Cystobacter fuscus DSM 2262: one gene and its partner. The protein of the gene in region 2 interacts with the protein of the main gene of each other region in a pairwise test. Links are inferred from orthologs where the notes say so. Each region holds a gene or a part of one and is shown on either strand. Other genes may lie near its edges. The genes, in order: mobA and D187_RS15250.

Evidence for each region.
Region 1: the proteins of D187_RS15250 (region 2) and mobA interact in binary tests that used the Escherichia coli proteins (3 or more experiments, as listed by UniProt). The link is inferred for Cystobacter fuscus DSM 2262 from one-to-one orthologs.

The regions. Positions count from the first base shown.
Region 1 is NZ_ANAH02000004.1:87,235-90,411, forward strand. The notes cover bases 170-3,038. They hold mobA (molybdenum cofactor guanylyltransferase), read right to left. Parts: upstream 1,991-3,038; coding sequence 1,349-1,990; downstream 170-1,348. Other genes in these bases: D187_RS04935 (winged helix-turn-helix transcriptional regulator), read left to right, coding at 170-486; D187_RS04940 (SDR family NAD(P)-dependent oxidoreductase), read right to left, coding at 505-1,287; D187_RS04950 (molybdopterin molybdotransferase MoeA), read left to right, coding at 2,108-3,038. Also shown: more of D187_RS04935, read left to right, coding at 55-169; more of D187_RS04950, read left to right, coding at 3,039-3,177. UniProt on the Escherichia coli protein: Transfers a GMP moiety from GTP to Mo-molybdopterin (Mo-MPT) cofactor (Moco or molybdenum cofactor) to form Mo-molybdopterin guanine dinucleotide (Mo-MGD) cofactor.
Region 2 is NZ_ANAH02000008.1:98,307-101,571, reverse strand. The notes cover bases 27-2,983. They hold D187_RS15250 (molybdopterin molybdotransferase MoeA), read right to left. Parts: upstream 2,140-2,983; coding sequence 913-2,139; downstream 27-912. Other genes in these bases: D187_RS15245 (protease inhibitor I42 family protein), read left to right, coding at 2,361-2,983; ribA (GTP cyclohydrolase II), read right to left, coding at 179-844; D187_RS15260 (MBL fold metallo-hydrolase), read right to left, coding at 27-48. Outside these bases: more of D187_RS15260, read right to left, coding at 1-26; more of D187_RS15245, read left to right, coding at 2,984-3,265. UniProt on the Escherichia coli protein: Catalyzes the insertion of molybdate into adenylated molybdopterin with the concomitant release of AMP.

The DNA of each region.
Region 1 (3,177 bases), on a different replicon or contig from region 2:
CCTAACGCCGTCACTTACCTTGCGTAAGTACCCACCTTTGGGTAAGTGACTAACATGGCGGAAAGAAAGCAGCCGGGACGATTGGCCACGAAGGTGGCGAAGGCGGCACGCGAGGCGAGGGAGCAGGGCAACGTGCTCGTGCCCATGTGCCCCTCGCGCGGGGTGCTGGAGCACGTGACGAGCCGCTGGGGCGTGCTGGTGCTGGTGTGCCTGCTGGAGGACACGCATCGCTTCAGCGAGCTGCGGCGCAAGGTGGGGGGGGTGAGCGAGAAGATGCTCGCCCAGACGCTGCACGCGCTCGAGCAGGACGGCTTCGTGCTGCGCGAGGCCTACGCGGTGATTCCCCCGCGCGTGGACTACAGCCTCACGCCCCTGGGCCGCGAGGTGGCCGAGCGCGTGGAGTCCCTGGTGGATTGGATCGAGGACAACCTCGGACGCGTGCTTGAGGCACGTGGCGAGTACGCGGCCGACGAAGAAGCGTCCTGAGGCGCTCGCGCGCGGGGCCTAGCGCGCGGTGTAGCCGCCGTCCACGACGAGCTCGGTGCCGGTGACGTAGCGCGCGGCGTCCGAGGCCAGGTAGAGGATGGCCTCGGCGATCTCCTCGGGCTCGGCCATGCGGCCCAGAGGGGCGGAGGCGTCCAACTGCTTCCACGCCTCGGCCTCGCTGCCCACCTGATCGACGAAGCCCTTCCACCAGTCGGCGTTCTGCCAGATGGGCGTGCGCACCCCGCCCGGGAAGACGGTGTTGACGCGGATGCGGTCGGCCGCGCACTCCATCGCCACCGCCTTGCTCAACATGCGCACCCCGCCCTTGCTCGCCGAATAGGCCGCGGTGCCCGGACTGCCCACCAGCCCGGACACGCTCGCCACGTTGACGATGGAGCCCTCGCGCTTGCCCGTGCGCATGGCGCGCACCGCGTACTTGATGCCCAGGAAGACGCCGTCCAGGTTCACCGCGAGCTGCTCGCGCCACTCGGCCAGCGACAGCTCCGTCACCGCGCGCGACGTGGAGATGCCCGCGTTGTTCACCAGCACGTCCAGCCGCCCATACGCCTCGAGCGTCCGGCTCATCACCGCGTGCCACGCCACCTCGTCCGTCACGTCGTGCAGGAGGAACAGCGCCTGCCCGCCCTCGGCGCGGATGTCCCGCGCCACCTGCTCGCCCAGGGTGGCGATGTCCGTCGCCACCACCCGCGCGCCTTCCCTCGCGAACAACAACGCCGTGGCCCGGCCAATCCCCGACGCCGCCCCCGTCACGAGGGCCACCTTGTCCTTGAGTCGATCCATAGCTGGAGGAAACGCACCTTACCTGGAACCCGGGCCTGTCCGGTCTGAAATGAAGCGGGATTCAGCTTCCGCCTTCCGCCGGGGGCAGCGAGACGCCATGACGCGCCAGGTCCTCCGGCGTGTTCACGCCCACCACCGCGCGCAGCGCCGGATCCACCGCCCGTAAAGCCTCCTCGGGCAGGAGCCTCGCGCGGCTGAGCGCCAGCAGCGCGCGCAGCGAGGGCTCCCCGGACTCGAGCGCCTCGCCCCAGGGGCGTGCCAGGGCGCGGTGGTACAGGGCCAGCAGCGGCTCCACCCGGCCCGCAACCGTGAAGGCCACCGCGTCCACCCCGGGCGCGCGCGCCCCGAGCAGCACCCGCGCCACCTCCCGCGTCACGAAGGGCATGTCGCACGCCACCGCCAGCACCCACTCGGTGTGAGCACCCACCAACGCCGCGTGTACCCCGCCCGGCGCCCCCCGCCCGTGCACCACGTCCGCCACCGCGCGCAGGCCCCAGCGCGCGTAGGGCCCGGGCTCGTTGGCCACCAGCAGCACGTCCCCACACAGCCCGCCGAGCACCAGCACGCGCTCGAGCACCGGCCGTCCCTCCACCTCCAGCAGGCCCTTGGCCACGCCCCCCAGCCGGGAGCCCCGTCCCCCCGCGATCACCGCCAGCGTCACCTCCGGATATTCCACCCGCTCGCTCACCTCGTCGCTCCTCATGACGGCTCGTCCGCGACCCCCGCCCGCTGCCCCGGGGTCGTCCACCACGCGAAACTCCCCCCGCGCCCCGTCGCCGCCCGCCTCCGCTTGGGCTAAAGCCCGGTGCACGGCTTCCCCATGTCCCTCACGCCCCTCGCCACCGCCCGGCGGGCCGCCCTCGGCGCGCTCACCCCCGCGCCCCCCGAGCCCGTCCCCCTCCTGGATGCCCTCGGAGGCTTCCTCGCCCGGGAGCTCGTCGCCTCGCGCTCGGTGCCCGGCTGCCCCGTGTCCGCCATGGATGGGTACGCCGTGCTCGCCGAGGATACCCTGCGCGCCACGCGCGAGCAGCCCGTGCGCCTGCGCGTCACCGACACCATCTACGCCGGCCACCTGCCCTCGGGCTCGCTCCAGCCCGGCGAGGCCGCGCGCATCTTCACCGGCGCGCCCCTGCCCGCGGGCGCCACCGCCGTCGTGCGCCAGGAAGTCACCCGGCCCGTGACGGACAGCGGCGCCGTGGACATCTTCGTCCCCGCTCCCCCCGGCAAGGACATCCGCCCCGAGGGCGAGGAGCTGCTCGTGGGCACCCCGCTGCTGCGCGCCGGCCAGCGCATCGATGCCTCCGTGCTCGGCGTCATCGCCTCGCTCGGCGAGTCCCAGGTGCTCGTGCGCCCGCCGCCCCACGTCGCCGTGCTCGCCACCGGCGACGAGCTCGTGCCGCCCGGCCAGGCGGCCCTCCCCCACCAGGTGTACGAGAGCAACCTCGTGCTCATCTCCGCGCTCGCGCGGGAGGCCGGCGCCCGGGTCGTCGCCCGGGAGCGCGCCGGGGACGACGACGACATGCTGCGCCTGGCCGTGCTGCGCCTGGCGGACCGCGCCCAGGTGCTCATCACCACCGGAGGCGCGTCCGTGGGGGACAAGGATCGCGTCAAGCGCGTGCTCACCCTGCTGGGCGCCACCTTCCTCGTGGACGGCGTGGCCCTCAAGCCCGGCAAGCCCGTGGCCGTCGCGCGCCTGGGCACCACCGCCGTCGTCGTGCTGCCCGGCACGCCGGGCGCCGCCCTCGTCGCCTTCGATCAGTTCGCCCGGCCCCTGCTCCTGCGCCACCAGGGCGTGAGCGAGGAGCGCCAACGGGTGCGCGCGCGGCTGGACGAGGCCCAGCACAAGCAGGCGGGACTCACCTACCTCATCGGCGGCACCCTGGAGACGCG
Region 2 (3,265 bases):
AGCCCCCGTGCCCATGTCGAAGATGAGCAACTCGTCCCCGCATCGCATCTCGACGCAAGGCGTGTTGCCCCCATAGCGCTGGGTCTTCGGTCCAGGGGCGGGGACCGAGCCACGCACCCCCCAGAACCGGACGTGAAAGGGGACTCGCGGCTCGGCGTGCTCCTGGCCCGGCGCGTCCTCAGCCCACCTTCGCTTCTGTGTCGTCCTCGGCGAAGAGCTCAATCAGGTGTCCCGTGCGCTCGCGCTTTGTCCTCAGGTAGTCCACGTTATGTGGATTATGCGCCGTACGCGAGGGAATGCGTCGGCGTACGGGAATACCCTCTTCCACCAATCCTGCAATTTTCAGGGGGTTGTTCGTGATGAGATCCACGGAACGCACTCCCAGTGAGCGCAGCATCTCCGCGGCGACGTCGTAGCTGCGCAGGTCATCGGCGAACCCCAGCTTCCGGTTGGACTCGTACGTGTCCAACCCCTGGGATTGCAACGCATAGGCCTTGATCTTGTTACCCAGGCCGATGCCCCGGCCCTCCTGGCGCAGGTAGAGCACCACGCCACAGCCATTCTGGGTGACGAAGTCCAGTGCCCGGTCCAGTTGCTGCCGACAGTCGCACTTGAGGCTGCCGAACACCTCGCTGGTGAGGCACTCGGAGTGCACGCGCACCGGCACCCCCTCCTTGTCGTGGATGTCCCCCACGACGAGGGCCACGTGCTCCCGGCCATTGCGCTTCTCCCGGAAGACGACCGTGCGCAGCACGCCTCGCTCCGTCGGAACGTCCGCTTCGGAGAAGCGCTCCAGGAGCGAAGAGCTTTTTCGGGTGGGGAGGACCTGAGGCGTGTCGGACATGAGAAGACCTTTCTCCCTTACAACAATTGGGGACACAAGATGGATGCTCATCGGGTGCCGTTGTTCCTCTAGGCACTCCAGGACAGGGGCAATAGCTCGACCTCGTCCCCAGTAGCCAACCTACTGGAAGAACGAGGGAAATGAAGCAGATGAGTGGCCGAGGCCGCGGAGCGCAGGGCTCCCGAGGTCTGGGTGGCCAGGGGCCGGGCCCACAGCTCGCCCTCCTGCCAGGCGGCGGTCACCCGGATGTAGTGGTCCAGCCCCGGGGCCTTCTTCAGCTCCCCGGCGAGCCGGCCCGGCACCCGCGGTGGCTCCACGTCGGCGTGTCCCAGCATGCGGCGCAGGGCGGGGCGCACGAAGAGCTCGAAGGTCACCAGGGACGAGGTGGGATTGCCGGGCAGCCCGCAGTAGAGGGTGCCCCCCTTGCGGCCCACGGCCAGGGGCTTGCCGGGCTTGATGGCCACGCGCCAGAAGTCCTGCGCCACGCCCAGCTGCGCCAGCGCCTCGCGCACGAAGTCGTGCTCGCCCACCGACATGCCCGCGCTCGTGAGCACCAGATCATGGCCCTCGGCGGCCGCGAGCAGGCGGGACACGTCCTCCCGGGTGTCCCGGGCGATGCCGAGCACCGAGGGCACCCCTCCGGCGCGCATCACCGCGAGGCTGAGCGCGGGCGCGTTGGCATCCACGATGCGGCCCTCGGCGGGGGCGTCCGCCGGGCACAGCTCGTCCCCCGTGGAGAGGATGGCCACCCGGGGCCGGCGGGGCACCGGCACGCTCGTGCGCCCCTGGCCCAAGAGCAGGCCCAGCTCGGGGATTCCCAGGGGCGTGCCCCGGGGCAGCAGCACCTCGCCCTCGCGCGCGTCCTCCCCCCGGGGCCGCACGAAGTGGCCGGGACCCACCCCCTCGAGGATGTCCACCGCGTCGCCCTCGGGCGTCAGCCGCGTCCGCTCGCGCATCACCACCGCGTCGGCGCCAGCGGGCAGGGGAGCCCCCGTCATGATGCGCGCGCACGTCCCGGGGCCTACCTCCTCGCGCGGCGTCTGCCCCGCGTAGATGGTTTCCCCCACCCGCAGACGAACGGGCAGGGGGGCCGAGAGGTCCGCGCTGCGCACGGCGAAGCCATCCATGGCCGAGTTGTCCCAGGGCGGCAGGGTGCGTTGGGCCCGCACGTCCTCGGCCAGCGTGCGCCCGAGCGCGTCCTCCCAACGCACCCATTCGGTGGACAACGGTTGGACCAGGGCGAGGGTGCGGGCTCGCGCTTCCTCCACGGCGAGCAACTCGGTGTCATCCTTCATTCGGGGGCGACCTCGGAGAGAGGGTAGGGGGCGGAACAACCCGTTACAGGCGTGTAGCGAGGGGCCCCTTTTGGCATCAAAGTCCCCAGGAAATTCAAGACTTTGTTTGACAGGTCTGATGATCACCGTTACAAGCCGTGATGATCGCGAGGACCTGATCTGGTCGTGGTCAGGTGTGCCAACCCGTTGAGATGACACGGGAATTCAAGGAGACAGCGTCGATGGCCAAGCCCAGGTCCGGGGCCAAGAAGGCGACTCCCGCCGCGAAGAAGGTCAAGTCGGCGAAATCGGGGGGTGTCCTCAAGAGCGCGTCCAAACGCGTGGCGAAGGCGGCCGCGAAGTTGGTGGCGAAGGCGACCGAGGCGTCCAAGGCGGGAAAGAAGGCCCCCGCGAAGAAGAAGTCCGCGGCCCCTGCCGCGAAGAAGGCCGCCGCCAAGGTGAAGCAGGTCGCCAAGGCGGCCACGAAGGTGGTGGCCAAGGCGGCGGCCAAGGTGAAGGAGGCCGCCAAGGGCAAGGAGTCCGCCAAGCCCAAGGAAGCCACCAAGGGCAAGGAGTCCGGCTCCAAGGGCGCTCGCGCCGAGCCGAGCGCTCCTCCGGTCGAGAAGCCTCGTCCCCGCGCCACCAAGCTGCCCCCGCCGGGCGAGCCCCTCAACAAGCGCGACATGGAGCAGTTGCTCACCGCCGGCCAGGGCCGGGGCGTGGTGGGCGAGGGCAGCCTCAAGGGCCGCCTGACGGTCGTGGAGGGCCTGCCGGGCCTCGTGGTGATCGGCCGCGACAAGCGCGAGCTGATCTTCATCCTCCAGGGGCCGGATCAGGAAGTGCTGCCGGCCTACGTGGACCACAAGGTGTCCGTCAGTGGTCTCATCAAGAAGACCACCAACTACGGCGGCACGGTGGACGTGCGGAAGTTCTCCGCGAAGAAGCCGGAGGCCGAGGAGCCCATCCCCGAGCCGGTGGAGTCGGAGACCCGCCTGCGCTACCTGTCGCCCGGCGAGGTGTCGCAGGTCATCTCGGCCGGCATGGGCGCGGGCATGAAGGGCTTCGCCGCGCTGCGCGGCAACCTGGAGATGACCGGCGAGGAGTTCGTGCTGGTGGTCTCCAACGCCGGCACCCGGCAGCAGGTGTC